DNA from 2 places in the Rhodococcus sp. K11/5 genome. Region 1 is predicted to be linked to the other one. Evidence: riboswitches for the same ligand, from Rfam matches in the RefSeq annotation. Region 1 holds a riboswitch; the other holds the start of a gene.
What was found. Region 1 has a riboswitch for cyclic di-AMP ahead of ACY466_RS13665 (C40 family peptidase). Riboswitches for the same ligand answer to the same signal wherever they lie in the genome.
Positions count from the first base shown of each region.

Region 2: linked by a shared signal. The riboswitch ahead of ACY466_RS06180 (transglycosylase family protein) and the one ahead of ACY466_RS13665 (C40 family peptidase) in region 1 are both predicted to bind cyclic di-AMP.

Region 1 is NZ_CM143721.1:2,892,827-2,900,857, reverse strand. Features, by position in the region: gene trpD (anthranilate phosphoribosyltransferase) at 1-682, shown strand, start outside; gene ACY466_RS13680 (Lrp/AsnC family transcriptional regulator) at 692-967, opposite strand; gene ACY466_RS13675 (DEDD exonuclease domain-containing protein) at 1,004-2,719, opposite strand; gene ACY466_RS13670 (hypothetical protein) at 2,930-3,163, shown strand; cyclic di-AMP (ydaO/yuaA leader) riboswitch at 3,277-3,447, shown strand; gene ACY466_RS13665 (C40 family peptidase) at 3,463-4,056, shown strand; gene ACY466_RS13660 (C40 family peptidase) at 4,400-5,383, shown strand; gene ACY466_RS13655 (hypothetical protein) at 5,428-6,690, shown strand; gene ACY466_RS13650 (glycosyltransferase family 4 protein) at 6,718-7,842, shown strand; gene ACY466_RS13645 (AMP-dependent synthetase/ligase) at 7,830-8,031, opposite strand, start outside.
Region 2 is NZ_CM143721.1:1,269,217-1,277,247, forward strand. Features, by position in the region: gene ACY466_RS06170 (helicase-associated domain-containing protein) at 1-2,121, opposite strand, end outside; gene ACY466_RS06175 (hypothetical protein) at 2,182-2,373, shown strand; gene ACY466_RS06180 (transglycosylase family protein) at 2,602-3,198, opposite strand; cyclic di-AMP (ydaO/yuaA leader) riboswitch at 3,207-3,417, opposite strand; gene ACY466_RS06185 (glycosyltransferase 87 family protein) at 3,580-4,866, opposite strand; gene ACY466_RS06190 (YccF domain-containing protein) at 4,930-5,361, opposite strand; gene ACY466_RS06195 (hypothetical protein) at 5,390-5,653, opposite strand; gene ACY466_RS06200 (cold-shock protein) at 5,861-6,280, shown strand; gene ACY466_RS06205 (DUF2771 domain-containing protein) at 6,277-6,798, opposite strand; gene ACY466_RS06210 (MFS transporter) at 6,795-8,031, opposite strand, start outside.

The sequences.
Region 1 (8,031 bases):
GTCCTCCAAGAGCGGTGGCGCCGACGTGCTCGAGGAGCTGGGTGTCCGCATCGATCAGGGACCGGATCGAGTCGCCGCGTCCGTGCGTGCGCTCGGCATCGGCTTCTGTTTCGCACCGGTCTTCCACCCGGCGCTGCGGTTCGCGGCGGCGCCGCGCAAGGAGATCGGTATCCCGACGGTGTTCAACGTGCTCGGCCCGTTGACCAATCCGGCGCGACCGCGCGCGGGTCTGGTGGGGTGCGCGTTCGAGGATCTGGTGGACGTCGTCTCCGGGGTGTTCGCGGCACGCGGTCACTCCGTGCTGGTGGTGCGCGGCGACGACGGTCTGGACGAGATCACGACGTCGTCCACCACGCAGGTGAACGTGGTACGCGGTGGTTCCGTGGTGCGTGAGGTCCTGGACCCGCGAGAGCTGGGTATCGCCCGAGTGCCTCTGGATGCGCTGCGCGGGGGCGACGCCGCCGTCAACGCGAGAATCGCGCGTCGGGTGTTCGCGGGAGAGCACGGACCGGTGCGCGATGCCGTACTGCTCAACGCGGCCGCCGCCGTCGCGGCCTTCCGCGGCGTCGACGGCACCCTGCTCGACGCGCTGGCCGACGGTCTCCGAACGGTGACGGCGGCGGTCGACGAGGGTGCGGCCGCCACCCTCCTCGACGAATGGGCGTCCTTCACGTCCTCGTGAGAGGAGCGGTCACTCGCCGAGCGAGAATCCGGCGTCGACGTCCGCGCTCGAGTAGGACTTGAAGGCGATGTGGGTGTCCGTGCGCAGAACGCCGTCGAGCCGATTGACGCGCTCGGTGATCACCAGCGCGATCTCCTCGTGTGTGCGGACCTTGACCACTGCGATCAGGTCGACGTCACCAGCGCAGGAGTACACCTCGGTGACTCCGGCGACATCCGCGACGGCCTGAGCCGTCTCGGGGATCGTATGGACGTCGGCGTGGATCATGACGATGGCGGTGATCATCTCGGTGATGCCTTCCGGGTGGGATGCAAGGTGCCGTCAGCGTAGTTGGCGCTCGTCCCTCTCCACTCGACGCACGGTCGCGCACCACGTGTGCCAGCGACCGACCCCGTGGACCGGTTCGTGCCACCCGTCGGTGGTGTCGACGATGCGAACGCCACCGGAGTCCAGCCACCGGGCCAGTAGTGCCACCTCCTCCGGTGTTGCGCCCTCGAGCGGCGTTCCGTCGGGGACCACGGTCTCGGCCCCGGCGACGAGTGCGTCGACGACGGGCATGGGGGAGACGCCGCGTCGTGCGACACCGGCGCTGGCGAGGCGGCCGTGGCGGATGACCACGAACTCCCACCCGCCTCCGTCGGCGGGCCGCGCGGCCACGAGCTGCGCGATGCGGGTCAACGACTGCAGGCGCTGCAGGGTTCTCAGCACGGTCACCGTCGCGGCCGTCCGATCGCGGAGGCGGGCTGCGTTCTCGAACAACTCTGCGCGCGAGAGTTCCTCGATACGGGCCAGCGCGGTCTCGACGACCCCGGCGGAGTGCCCGTCGACGAGTTCGACGAAAGCCGCCGGAGCCGACGCGTAGTCCAGCGCGGACAGGGGTCCGGCCGCGGCGGCCGTGCATCCACCCACCGCCTCGACGGGACACTTCTCGTGCCGGGCCGATACGGCGATGCGGTGCGTGCACGAGCGAAGACCGGTGTACTCGGCGAGAGACGCCGCCGCCTCGGCCGCCGCTCCCCGGACGGAGAACGGACCCAAGGCTCCCGGTGCGGGCGCGCGCACGATGGACAGCCGCGGAAACGCCTCGGCGGTGAGAGCGATCCACCAGCCCTTGCGGGGGTACTTCGATCGCCGGTTGTACGGGGGCGTGTGCGCGCTGATGAGTCGGAGCTCGCGCACACCGGCTTCGATCGCGTGGCTGCACTCGACGTGATCCACGCGGGTGGCGAGCGCGACCATCTCCTTCATCCGCCCGCGGGTCTCGGAACCCGTGAAGTAGTTGCGTACCCGTCGATGCAGGTTGTTCGAGGTTCCGACGTAGAGGACCTCGTCCGAGGGGCCCCGGAACAGGTAGACCCCCGGCGCGTGCGGCAATCCCGCGGCCAGTCCGCGCTTGGCGCGATGCGCCGCAGGAACCGTGGGCAGATAGTCGATCAGTTCGGCATAGCTGTGGACGCCCTGGTTGCCGACCCGTTCGATGAGTCCGTGCAGGACGTCGACCGTCGCCCGCGCGTCGTCGAGTGCACGGTGAGTGGGCCGAGTCGACGACCGGAACACCGTGGCCAGGGCCGAGAGCTTCACCGACGGTGCCTCGTCCCGGGTGAGAACGCGGCGAGCGAGTTTCACGGTGCAGAGAACCTGGAACGACGGCCACGCCAGATCCATCCGAGTGGCGGCCGCTCGGAGGAAACCGGTGTCGAATCGCGCGTTGTGCGCGACGAGCACGCATCCGCGTGCGAACTCGACGAAGGCCGGCAGCACTCGCTCGATACGCGGGGCGTCCACGAGCATCGCGGTGGTGATGCCGGTCAGCGCGACGATGGTGGGCGGGATGGAGCGCCCGGGATCCACGAGTGTCGACATCTCACCCAGCACGCGGCCGCCGCGCACCTTGACCGCACCGATCTCGGTGATCGCGTCCTCTCCCGGCCGACCCCCGGTGGTCTCGAGGTCGACCACGACGAAGGTGGTCTCGCGCAGCGACGCGTCGAGTTCGTCGAAGGCGAGTTGGTGCGCTCCCGAGTGCGGCGTGATCACCCCGAGGACGTTAGAGGCGTCCACCGACAGAATTCGGCGACGATCGCGGGTTCGCGTTCGTGTCGGAGGTCGCCGTTACGTTCGGGCGGCAAGGTCGCGAACCGAGCCGAGACCCGGTGAACCGAGCCGAAACCGAGATGAGACGAGGATCACATGATTGTCGATTGTGGCGACTGCCGGGTGCGGGGACTCGCGTGCCAGGACTGCGTGGTGTCGGTCCTCCTGGGGGTTCCGGAGCTCCCGGCGCGGGGCTCCGGGGAGCCCGGCGGGTCCCGGTACGGGGCTCGGCGATTGCGGCTCGAGCAGGACGAACACGACGCCATGGAGGTTCTGGCCGACAGTGGACTGATACCGCGATTGAGGCTCGTCAGCAGTGAGATCCCCAGCGGCCGCGAGGCGCACGACGGTGGCCGAGGTGATGCGCCGGACCACGCTGCGGGGTGATCTCACCGTGATCCAATCGCGACACGAACCGGGTGGGCTCGACATTGTGGATGCCGTTTCGTAATCTTTCCGAGACATTGCGGAGTCGTGCAGATCCACCCGAGGAATGCGTCGCAGTGTCACCGCCTAATCGGCCTCCTCTTTCCGGGGTGGTCGTACCGGGAACCCACCGTTACACCGGGGTGAATCCTTCTCCCCGCGGCCTCGCCGCGGTTCGAAGGTAGGGCTGATCTTCCCAGCCCGAACCCGTCAGCTAACTCGGTCGGCGGATGAACGGAAGAAATGGAGCACCTCTTTTCGTGGCGAAACACCGTAAACCCAGCAGTGCCACGCGGCCCGTCCGCAACGTTCTCATCGCCGGCGCCCTCACTGCAGGAGCTGTCGCCATCCCCGCCGCCCCGGCCTTCGCGGCCCCGGTGGCAATCCCCGGAATCGGGACCTTCGAGGTTCCCGACGAGATCCTGAGCCAGCTGCCCCCGATGCCGGTTGCTCCGCAGCTGCCCGCGGTTCCCCAGGTTCCGCAGCTCGCACCCGCGGCTCCGGTGCAGAGCGCCGCCCAGGCCGCCGTCGCCGCGGCCGAGAGCAAGGTCGGTGCACCGTACGTCTACGGCGCAGCGGGCCCCAACGCCTTCGACTGCTCCGGCTTGATGCAGTGGGCCTACCAGCAGGCCGGCATCTCCCTGCCGCGCACCAGCTACGACCAGGCCGCCGCCGGTACCTCGGTCTCGCTGGGCAACCTGCAGCCGGGGGACATCGTGTCCTTCTACGGCGGCTCGCACTCCGGTATGTACGTGGGCAACGGCAACGTCGTGCACGCGTCCACCGAGAGCCAGCCGGTCAAGGTCGTTCCGCTGTCATCGATGCCTGCCGACGGCGCAAGCCGCTACGTCTGATCCGAGTCGATCGTGTGAGAGGGTGTCGTCGCATCAGCGGCGGCACCCTCCTCGTCGGTCGGGGGCATGAATCGATCCGCCCCCAGAAACAAGTGGAGCGGTCGGTTATGGACGTGTTCTCACGTCGACAACCCCGTTTCGCGCCGGATAAACCGAATCCTGGACAGTGTCCGCACGCTCGTCGTAATCTTTCCGAGACCTCGATGGTCGCAGAGGTCTCGAATCGCTTCACCTGATCGGAGAACCATCCACCGTGTCGTCAGCCTGGTCGAAGTCGCACCGGACCGCCGTGTCTCATCGATGCCGCGCGCTGGTTCTCGCCGGATTGTTGGGCGCCACCGTGATGATGTCGACGCCGGTGGCGGGTGCTGATCCCGTACCCGGCGCGTCCGGTAGCGCCGCGATGACGGAACTGGCCGACCTGTCGCGCGCTTCGGAGGAGACCACCGAGGCGATGCACAACGCCCAGATCGACCTCGACGCCAAGATGGCGGCGCAACGGGAAGCCGAGGATCGCCTCGCCCGGGATCGGTCCGCCGTGGACGCTGCGAACGGTTTGATCGATTCGGTGCGGCCGACGGTCGACAAGATCGCGCAGGCGAACTACCAGGGTGCGCGGACCAATCGCCTGTTCGCGCTGATGGTCAGCGATTCGCCGCAGCAGATGCTCGACCAGATGTCGGCGCTCGACGTCATCTCCACCGACGCGGCCGCGCAGGTCGCCACCTTCCGTGAGGCGACCGATGCCGCCGCAGCGGCCGAGCAGTCGTCCCTGCAGTCCGCCGACGCGGCCCGCATCGCGACCGAGCAGGCGCGCGCTCTCAGTGACGATCTACAGAACAAGCAGAGTCGATTGCAGGCTCAGATCGACGACGTGGTGGCCGCATTCGCCGCGCTGTCCGAGGCGGAGCGAGCGGAACTCGCAGGTTCCGCGTTTCCTCCCGGCTTCGATCCCGCGTCCATTCTGGGTTCGTTGACGCCGGGTTCGCAGGCCGGTGCCCTTCAGGCAGCGTTCACCCAGATCGGCAAGCCCTATGTGTGGGGCGCGACCGGTCCCGACGGATACGACTGCTCCGGGCTCGTCGTCTGGGCGTACAACCAGGTGGGCAAGACCCTTCCGCGCTCGAGTCAGGCGCAGGCAGCCGGCGGCACGCCGGTGGCGAAGAGCGATCTGCAGCCGGGTGACGTGGTTCTGTTCTATCCCGAGGCGTCGCACGTCGGCCTCTACGCCGGCAACGGGAACATCGTGCATGCCTCGACCTTCGGCGTACCCGTCCGAGTCGAGTCGATGGAATCCTGGCCGTTCCACAGCGCGCGCCGGTACTGATCATTCGCACCGTTCGACGGTCGGCGCTCGCTCTGGCGTTGGTGGTGACGGTGGCGACCGGTTGTGCCGGAACGCCCCCGCCCACCTCGGACGCTCCGTCCGGGGCCGCGGCGAGTTCGTTCGACGACCAGCGCACGGCGGGGGTGCAGGCCCTGCTCGACGCGTGGACGGTCGCCCTTCGCGACGGCGACGAGGACGCCCTGCGATCGCTGTTCGATCGGGGTGCCGACCCGGGGTTCGTCGAACGTGAAGTCGAACGTGCCCGCAATCTACGGGGAGTTCCGCTCTCCGACTTCGGATACGAACTGATCGACGAACCCGAGACCCCGGTTCCGACCGAACTCGCGGAGTCGTTGTCCGCCACCGATGTCTGGGCCCCGCACGTGGTGCTGCGCTATGCGTACGCCGAGGCCGACATCGACTCCACCCGCCGCGACGTCACCCTCGTCGTCGCCCGCCGAGGCGACACCTGGGCGCTGGTCTCGGACGACGACCTCCCGCAGTACGGCCGCATCACCTGGCGCGGGCCGTGGGACTTCGGGCCGGTGGTCACCGAGTCCGTGCAGACCGGTGACACCACGTCGATCGTCGTCGGCCACCCGGAGCAACGGGCGCTGATCGACGGTCTCGCCGCGGATCTACCCCCCGCCGTCGAGGCGGTGACCGACTTCTTCGGTGTCGGGTGGTCTCGCCGAGCGGTGGTGACCGTGACGGGTTCGGACGCCGAGTTCACCGCGAGCGCGAACAACTCTCCGATGACGGACGTCGCCGCGTCGACCATCGCGGACCCGGTCGAGCGTGGATTCGTCACCGGTCAGCGCATCGTGTTCGGACCGACCGCGGGGGACAGGCTCACCGAGTCCACGCGTCGCTCCGTTCTGCAGCACGAACTCACGCACGTCGCCGCTCGGTCGATCACGGCCGACGGGTCCCCGCTGTGGTTGCTCGAAGGGGTCGCGGACTACTCGGGGTACCGAGGGTCGGGGCTCTCGTTCACGGACATCGCGCCGACGCTCTCCGCTGTCGTGCGGGTCGGTGGGCCGCCGACCGTGCTCCCGGAGGATTCCGACTTCGCCGCCGGGGGCAGTCGCAGTGCGATCGCCTACGAGTCGGCCTGGTCGGTGGCGCAGTTCGTGGCCGACCGGTACGACGAAGCCACCTTGTTGCGGCTCTACCGTGTCCTGGCCGTGGGACCGTCGGATCCGACGACGCTCGAGCGCGCACTCGTCGCGACGCTCGGCTCGGCGACGCCGGCGTTCCTCGCCGCATGGGGCGCGTGGGTGGTGGAGCAGGCGGGTCCCGCCTAGCGGCGCCCCGACGTCTACCGTGAGGACATGCGCCGAACGTTGCTGGTGACCAACGACTTTCCTCCCCGCCAGGGAGGCATCCAGTCCTACCTGCACACGTTCGCGCGTCTCCTGCCGCCGGAGCAGCTGGTGGTCTACGCCCCCCGGTGGCGAGGCGACTCGCACGTCCGCTTCGACGCGGAACAGCCCTTCGAGGTGGTGCGTCACCCCACGACGTTGATGCTTCCCGTGCCTACCGTCGCGCGTCGAACCGCCGAACTGGTGCGGCGCCACGACTGCGAGACGGTGTGGTTCGGAGCCGCGGCACCGTTGGCGCTGCTCGGCCCGACGGCGAGACGCGCCGGCGCCGACCGAGTGGTGGCCTCGACCCACGGGCACGAGGTGGGGTGGTCGATGCTGCCGGCGGCGCGTCAGGCACTCGGCCGTATCGGCGATGTCGCCGACGTGGTGACGTTCGTCAGCAAGTACACCCGTGGCCGCTTCGCGACCGCGTTCGGATCCGACGCGGCGCTCGAGCACCTGCCTCCCGGTGTCGACTCCACGAGATTCCGACCGGACGCGGCGGCGCGCGCGGAGTTGCGGGCGCGCTACCGATTGGGCGATCGCCCGACGATTCTGTGCCTGTCACGGCTGGTGCCGCGCAAGGGTCAGGACGTGCTCATCCGAGCGCTCGCCGGAGTCCGCTCGGACATCGACGGGGCGGTTCTGGTGATCGTCGGCGGAGGACCGTACGCGGACACGTTGAAGAAGCTCGCCGTGTCCTGCGGGGTGGCCGACCACGTGGTGTTCACGGGTTCGGTTCCGGCCGAGGAACTCTCGTCTCACCACACCATCGCCGACGTGTTCGCGATGCCGTGTCGCACCCGCGGCGCCGGCCTGGACGTCGAAGGCCTGGGAATCGTGTTCCTCGAGGCGTCGGCGACCGGGGTGCCGGTGGTGGCAGGACGATCGGGAGGGGCCCCCGAGACGGTGGTCGAGGGAATCACGGGAACGACGGTGGACGGAACGTCGGTGGACTCCGTGCGTCGTGCCCTGGTGTCGGTGCTGGTGGACCGCGATCGCGCGTCGATGATGGGCAGTGCGGGACGCGAGTACGTCGCCACCGAGTGGCGATGGGACCTACTCGCGTCCCGGCTGGATCACTTGCTGTAGATCTTCTCGATCTCCGCGGCGTACGACGCCTGCACCACGTTCCGCTTGAGCTTCATAGTCGGGGTCAGCTCTCCGCCTTCCTCGGTGAAGTCCACCGGAAGGATGCGGTACTTCTTGATGGCCTCCGCGTGCGAGACGGACTTGTTGGCCTCGGCCACCGCCGCATCGATCTCGGCGACGAGATCGGGG
Region 2 (8,031 bases), 1.6 Mb from region 1:
GGGTGACCGCGACAGTGCGGCTCGCTGCAGCAAGGCGATGGTCGCGGCACCGGACGCGCGGGTGCCGTCGGACCGCACTCCCTCGCTACGGCGGGCCGTCGAGGCGACGGTGCCCGCACGCATCTCGGACACCAGGCGGCCGAGCTGCTCGTCCGACGGGACCACGGGGGTGCGGTAGACCGACCGCCCGCGTCGGACCTGGACGCGGGCGCCGCGATCGCGGACGTCGACGATGGTGCCCGAGGAATCCTCGCCCGCGGGCGCGAAACCGGCGGTTCGGAGCTGGGCCAGGACGTCGGCCAGGGGGGCCTGCGAGACGGCGACCGTCGGCGCCAACGCACGCAGGGCGAGTGATTCCGCTGCGGGAGACGAGAGGACCTCGGCCAGCAGCGCCGGGTCCTCGCAGCGGACGAACGACGACGCCACGCCGGCTCGCAACCGTCCGTGCCGACGCGCGACGTCGTCGATCAAGTACGTCAGCGACTGCGGAATCGGAGTCCGCGAGTGCGTCTCGAACAGGGCGTGCAGTTCGGCCGCGGAGGTGCCGCCGTCCAGTGCTCGCCGCAAAGTGCGCTCGTCGATGCGATACATCGTGGCGGCACCGGCCGATTCGATGTCGGCGACGGACGCCATGCGTTGCGCGAGTTCGGGCGTGAGCGGCCCCGGCGCCACGACCGTCAGGTCGGCCTGCACCAGGACGTGGTCGATGGGGGCGGGAAGCACGGCGTGCATTGCGGCGGTCGCGGAGTCCGGTGCGGCCAGCAGGGCCCGGCCGGGGGAGGAGAGCGCGCCACGAGCGACGATCCCCAACGATGCGGCTTCGGCGAGGAACCGGGTCACCGGACCCCGTCCGAGGCGACCGGCGAGTCGAGGCCGGTTCCAGGTCGCGAGACGAACGACGTCGTCCGCGGCCGGTGCGCGACCGGATCCCAGATCGGCGAGGACTCGCAACACGATGCGGCGATCACGAGGAGCGGCCGCCGATCGCGCTTCGTCGGACAGAGCGGCGATGGGTTTGTCGTTGGCGTCGCGCATCCCGATGAGCCAGGGCAGCCGGGTGAGGTCGAGCCATCCGGTGGCGAGCGCGGACCAGCGTTGCGCCGGACCGGCGGCCAGCCAGGTGTCGACGGCGGTGGTGGGGGCCCACATGTCGTCGGATTCGCCGGCCGGTGGCGGATCGGGGAAGCCCACCGAGACCAACCCGGCGCCCGCCAGGATCTCGACGACGAACCCGGTGCGGGCCTCGTCGAGATCGACGCTCTTGGCGATGCGGCGCACCTCGCGTACACCGAGACCGCCGGCCTTGAGGATCGGTGCCGGCGTGCGGCCGAGCGAGTCGAGCACGTCCTCGCACTGCCGGAGCAGTTCGAGGGCCTCGCCCGCGGCGGCCGCGTCGACGTCGGCGACGGTGATTTTCTCGGTGGTCGCCGCCGGTGGGCTCAGCAGGGTGGGATCGGTGACCGGTTCCCCTCGGAGCGCCTGCGAGACCTGCGGGGGGAGCTCGACCGTGTTCTCGTCCAGCCAGGTCAGCAGACCGGCTCCGAGGAGCTTCTGCACGGGCCGATCGGGTGGGGTTCCGGGGGCCGCGTCGCGGGTGCGCCCGATGGACGACGATTTGGTCAGGGTCGCGAGCAGATCTCGTTCGCGATCGTCGAGCGTCGCGAGCCGGGTCGTCACCACGTCCGCGGTCAGGGCGGGATCCGCGTCGTGGAAACGACCCACGCGCCACGGGATCGCGTCGCGGGCGGCCGCGACCATGGTCAGGTCGGCGGTGCCGCGCACCAGCGCTCGTGTCCGCAACGCGCCGAGCGCGGCATCGACGGACTTCTTGGTCGCGAGTTTGCCGATGAACCGGTCGAGCGTCCTGCGGGGGACGGGCGCGCGGTCGGCGCCCTCGTGTGCGAGCAGTTCGAGGATCGTCAGCGCGAGAGTGTCCAGGTCGTCCGCCACCCGCAGTACCGACGCGCGTTGCTCGGAGCGGCCTGCGAGCACCTCCAGGGTGGGTGGGGGCGGAATGGTCAGGTCGGGACGCAACCGCAACAGTTCGGCCAGGTCGTCGTCGCTTCGGGACGCCAACCAGTCCGTGAGGGTGTCCGCCGTCGGACCGTCGTTCGCGCTCATCGCCCTCGAGCCTAGAGACCTGCACTGGCGGAGGTTCGACCCCTAGTGCCAAAATGAGTCATGGCGAAAGAAGCGAAGAAGCGATACGTAGATCCCGGCTGGCCCCACGGCGTCGACGACGAGGACCATCCCGTGACGGAGTTGGCCTCCGCGCGCGCCGGCAGCCTGTCCCCGTACGGCGAGGAGATCGAGTTCCCGTTGCCGGTCGACTCGTTGCCGTACGCGCATCCGCACACGGTGATCAACCGCTGATCGGTACGCCGGTGCCGGTGCCGGTGCCGGAGTGAGGGTGCCGCTCGGTCCGTCACGAGTGGTCGGGGTGCCCCTGACTCGCGGTCGACAGCGCGCCCATCCGAGTGAGGGGCACCCTCGGTTCGCGAGACGGACCGAGGGTGCCCCTCACTCGTGCCAGGGGTACGAACCCCCAGACGTCGAAGGCCCCCACCGCATGCGGTGGGAGCCTTCGACGTGCGGTGAGGACTACCGAGGAAGGAAGTCCTGGTTCGCCTCGAGGAATGCGGCGACGTCCGGGTGAGCCGTGGCCTGCTCCAGGAAGCCGAGGATCATCGGGTCGGACGTGAAGTTCTGGACGATCTGCGTCAAGCCGGCCACCGCGTCGGAGCTGGTGGCGGGGATGCTGGTGAGATCGGGAAGCGCGGGTGCGCTGACGGCGGGTGCCGACGCGGCCGGGGCCGAACGCTCGGTGGGAGCGCTGGTCAGGCCGAGACGCGAGGAGCACGACGGCCAGGCGTTCCAGCCCTGGGATTCGAGGACGCGCTCGGCGACCACGATCTGCTGCTCACGCGAGGCCTGGTTCGCGGTCGCGGCGAATTCGCCACCACCGTGGCTGCTCCAGGTGCTGGGTGCGAACTGCAACCCGCCCTGGTAGCCGTTGCCGGTGTTGATGGCCCAGTTGCCGCCGGCCTCGCACTGGGCCAGACGGTCCCAGTCGGAGTCGGGTGCTGCGTTTGCCGTGCCGCTGAAGGCGAGGCCTGCGGTGCCGACCAGTGCGCTGGTGACAGCGACCTTGGCGACGGTCTTGCCGGTGGTGCTCGGCTTGCGATGACGTCCGCTCATAAGGGTAGAAATCCTCTCCACACGCGCCTGCGAGGTCAGCTGTCGGATTCGGGCTGAGAGGTAGCCCGGCCCACTCGCTCCTGGCTGGAACGGTGTGGCTTCACCCCAAGACCGTCGACGCGAACCCGGGTGGGGCTCGTTGCGTGACGGCCGAACTATCTACGAAGGACGTGTGGGTCCCCCGCCCCCGTCCCTGATCTTGTTTCGTGTCGGGTGTCCGGTACCCGCGGGACGAGGTTTGGCGCGGCGGGCCGGACGTCGGCCGAACTTCCGGCCGAGCAGGACACTATTACGAACCGGGCCCGGATGTCACTGTTCGATAACTTCGCCTGGTCGCGGGTCGGTCGGTCGGTTGTGAGGCTCGAGTACGGGTAAGCGCAGCTAGACGGATACGCGGGCACTGAATGTCGACTCGTCACCTGTTCGTAATCGAGTTGTTATGTGGCGGAAGTCACATATCCGGAGGGTCACGCCGATGCCGACGATCGCGACGAGGGCCGTGATGGGGTAGACCGTCTGCAGCAGCACTGCCTCGATGTCGCTGGACGGCGGCAGCATGAACGTGCCGATGGCGTAGACGCCGCCCGGAAACAGATGGAACCAGGCGATCTGGGGCAGTGTCACCGCCAGCGGCAGGATCCATACGAGCCGCCGTCGGGCTCGCAGGGCGAGATCCAGGCTCAGGATCGTCAGGGGAAGGAACCAGACCCAGTGGTGGCCCCAGGAGAACGGCGACACCAGCGGCGTCGTCAGGCCGCACACGGTCAGTCCGAGAAGGGTCAGTCCGCGTCGGTGCGCGGCGGCAGCGACGAGGAGTGACCCGACCGCGACGACGGCCGTGACGGCGATCCACAGCGCCACCGATGGTTCGTCGAGGCCGAACCATCTCGGGATCGCGCCGCGCAGCGACTGATTGGCGCCCGAGGTGATGTCGCCGATCCGGGTCGAATCCGAGATCGTGCCGAACCAGAAGGCCGCCGCGTCGGAGAAGAGGACGACGAACCCGAGAACGACGGAGGTCGCGGCGGTGGCCGCCCCGATCGCGAGCGCTCGCCATTGCCGGGTCAGGGCCAGGTGGACCAGGAACAGACCCGGGGTCATCTTGATGCCCGTCGCGATCCCGGCCCCCAGTCCGCGCAGGCGGCTGCCCTCCGGTCGGCCGAGGTCCCACAGCACGAGCGCGAGCAGGACGAGGTTGATCTGTCCCAGCCAGACCGTCATCCGAATCGGTTCGAGCCAGGTGAACACCACGGCCAGTGCCGCGCTGACGATGCGCAGCGACCGATCGTCGCGATAGCCGAGATGGATCCAGCACCAGCGCACGACGAGGTAGATCAGGGCGAGGTTCCCCAGCCAGAAGACGAGGTGGGTGGTGGCGTCCGCCAGGAGTCCGAGCGGCGCGAACAGCAGGGCGGCGAAGGGTGGGTAGGTGAAGGGGAGTTCGCCGACGAGTGCCCCGGCGTAGAGCCGGGTCGAGTCGAGGACGGTGGCGCCGCCCGCCCGGTAGACCGATGCGTCGATACCGAATTCGAACAGCCCGAACTTCGGGGTGCCGAAGGGGATGAGCCGGTCATGGGCGACGAGCGCGACGATCGCACCGATGACCGACAGAACGACGACACCACGTTGTGACGAGAATGAACGTTGCGGCGGATTCTTGGGGTCCACGCACGGAGGATAGGCCCGAAAATGCCGATCGGCGCGGTAAGCCACGCCGAAAGGAACCGTTCGTTACGTAGCGCGACCGGTCTTGACGTACCCCGGCACGTGGCCCGGCGGCAGATCACGAACATCGCTGTCGACGATGTCCTTGCCCAGCGGCATCAGCGACACCGGAATCATCTTGAGGTTCGCGAGCGCCAGGGGAATGCCGATGATGGTGATCGCCATCGCCGTTGCCGTGACGATGTGCCCGATGGTCAGCCAGATCCCGGCGAGCACGATCCACAGGACGTTGCCGATCAGCGACCCCGTTCCGGCCGACGGCTTGTCCACCACGGTTCGGCCGAACGGCCACAGCGCGTAGACCCCGATGCGGAACGAGGCGATTCCGAACGGAATCGTCACGACGAGGATGCACAGGAGCAACCCGAAGAGGAAGTAGGCGAGGGCGAGCCATAGCCCGCCGAAGACCAGCCAGATGACGTTCAGGATCAGGCGCATGACACCAGTATGTCGGCGCCGCGGGCCATCAGCGTCCGGTCCGCGCCCGACGCCCGGAGGACAGGGCGTAGATCAACCCGAGCAGGAAGCCCAGCGGGCTCAGCATCGCGGCGAAGTACAGCCACAGGCTGGGGGTGGTGTTCGAGATCAGCAGCACCGCGAAGATCACCACGAGCGCCAGAATTCCGAGGCCGAAACAGACCATGGCAACGGCGAGAAGCGCAGGTACGCCGGTCCGTCGCGGTGCGGGGGTTCGGGAGGCGTCGTCGGGTGCGGCGGGGCGATCGGTCACGGTGTCAGCCTAGTCGGCGCACAAACCTGTGGCGCCCGCCCACGGGGGCGAGGGTACGATCGAGTTCTCGCGTCGAGATGGATGTCGGCCTGGACGGCCCACGCCTCTCCGGCGCGATTCGTGTGTTCCGGCGAGGAACACCGAACAGGTACGTATCGGAACGTGTCCATCGAGCAAGTGCAACCAAGAAACGAACGGGTGAGATCGGTGCCGACCGGCAAGGTGAAGTGGTACGACGTCGAGAAGGGTTTCGGCTTTCTCTCGCAGGACGAGGGCGAGGACGTGTACGTGCGTTCGTCCGCTCTCCCGCAGGGAGTCGAGGGCCTCAAGCCCGGCCAGCGCGTCGAATTCGGCATGGCTGCCGGACGGCGTGGCCCGCAGGCCCTGAGCGTGACCGTTCTCGAGCCCGCCCCCTCGGTGCGGCAGAACGCCGCGGCCGGCTCCCGGAAGGAGCCGACCGCGCGCAAGCACACGCCGGACGAGTTGCACGGCATGGTCGAGGACATGATCACGCTGCTCGAGGCGACGGTGCAGCCCGAATTGCGGAAGGGCAAGTACCCCGATCGCAAGACGGCCCAGAAGATCTCCGAGGTGGTCCGGGCCGTCGCGCGCGAGCTCGACAGCTAGTCGGTTCCCTCCGGAGTGGTCGCGATGGACCACACCGCGTGGCTGACGATTTCTTCCTCGGCCGTGTCGGCGTCGATGACTCCGGACGGGAGTCGGATCTCGACACCCAGCAGAGGTAGGCCGTCGGCGTCCAGTTGCGGAACGGTGACCGACGTGCGGTCGCCGGGTCCGTAGTACTCGTCGGTCTCCACGATGTCGTCGTCGGAACCCCCGCGGGTGCCGTAGACCGTGGCCAGGCCCCACGGGCCACCGGAGATGCTCGGCGGGATCGACAGCTGCAGCGGGTTGCCCGCCCGCATCGGGATGGATGCGGTGGTCCCCTCGTAGTCGCACAGCGGTGCGTCGACCGGGCAGTAGCGGAACGGATCCACCTGAATGGTGGTCCCGTTCGCGTACGCGGTGATGCGAGGCGGTGTCTCGGGGGCGTTCAGGATGGCGCGGCCCAGCAGCACGACGAAGGCGACGCCGACCACGACCACGGCGATCGCGGCCGCGATCAGTCCGGTGCGGCGCGTCATCGCGTGACTCCCTCACTGGTGGCGTTCGGCGCGGTGCGGTCCCGGCGAGCCCGTTCGACTTCGCTGAGCGCCACCTCCTGCTTCGCTCGAACCGGGCGGTTTCCTCCGAAGCCGGGAACGATGGACCCGCCCCGATACGTCACGATTGTCTGCACGAGACCGATGGTAAGCAACACCGAGATCACGGTGAAACCCACCCAGTACTCGGTGGGCAGCAGAACCCCGAGCGTGCCGCCCAGAACCCAACTCAATTGCAGCACCGTCTCGCTCCGGCCGAAGCCCGAGGCGATGGATTCCGTGGGCAGATCGTGTTGCAACGACGCGTCGAGACAGACCTTGGCCAGGGCGCTCGCCGCGGACGCCACCAGTGCGGCGAGCGCGGCACTGAGGAGGCTGTCGGTGAGGGCGGCGACGACGGCGACCGCCGTGGCCGCCGCGGCGCACTGCACCACGAGCATGGACGGTTTGGTCAGCGTCGCGCGGGCTCCCGCGGTGTTTCCGCCGAAGTTGCCGAGGCCGGCGGCCACACCGACGAGCGCGAGCATCAAGGCCTGCTGCAGTGGTTCGTGTTCGGTCCGCGACTTCGCCACGAACGCGACGTAGAGGGTGAGGAAGCCGGTCAGTACCCGGATTGTCCCGTTGCCCCACAGGCCGACGAGAACGGCGCGGCCGAGCGGTTGTCGCCGCTTGCTGGGGGCGGGAACGGCACCGATCACCTCGGTGGACGCCTCGGCGTGGTAGCCGAGGGTGGCGGGGACCTCGCCCTCGGTGACCTCCACCCAGGACGGAATCCGCATGGACAGGTACGCGCCGAACAGGGTGAGCGCGAACGTGAACCACAGGGCGCCGATGGAATCGAAGGCGAACGCGATCCCCGCGGCCACGGCGCCGGCGCACACGGTTCCGCCCAGTAGACCGAAGACCGTGAGGCGAGAGTTGACGCGCACCAGATCGATCTCCGGCGGGAGAACTCGCGGGGTGACGGCCGACTTGAGCACGGCGAAGGATTTGCTCATCACCAGCATGCCCAGCGCCGCCGGGTACAGGATCCAACTGTCGAAGTTGAAGATCAGCACGATCGCCAGCACGGATCTGATCACGAACGACGCGGCGAGGGCCAGCCGTCGGCCACGCTGCAGCCGGTCGAGCAGCGGACCGATGAGGGGGGCGATGATCGCGAACGGTGCGATGGTGATGAGGAGATACAGCGCGACCTGTGTCCTGTCCTCGCCC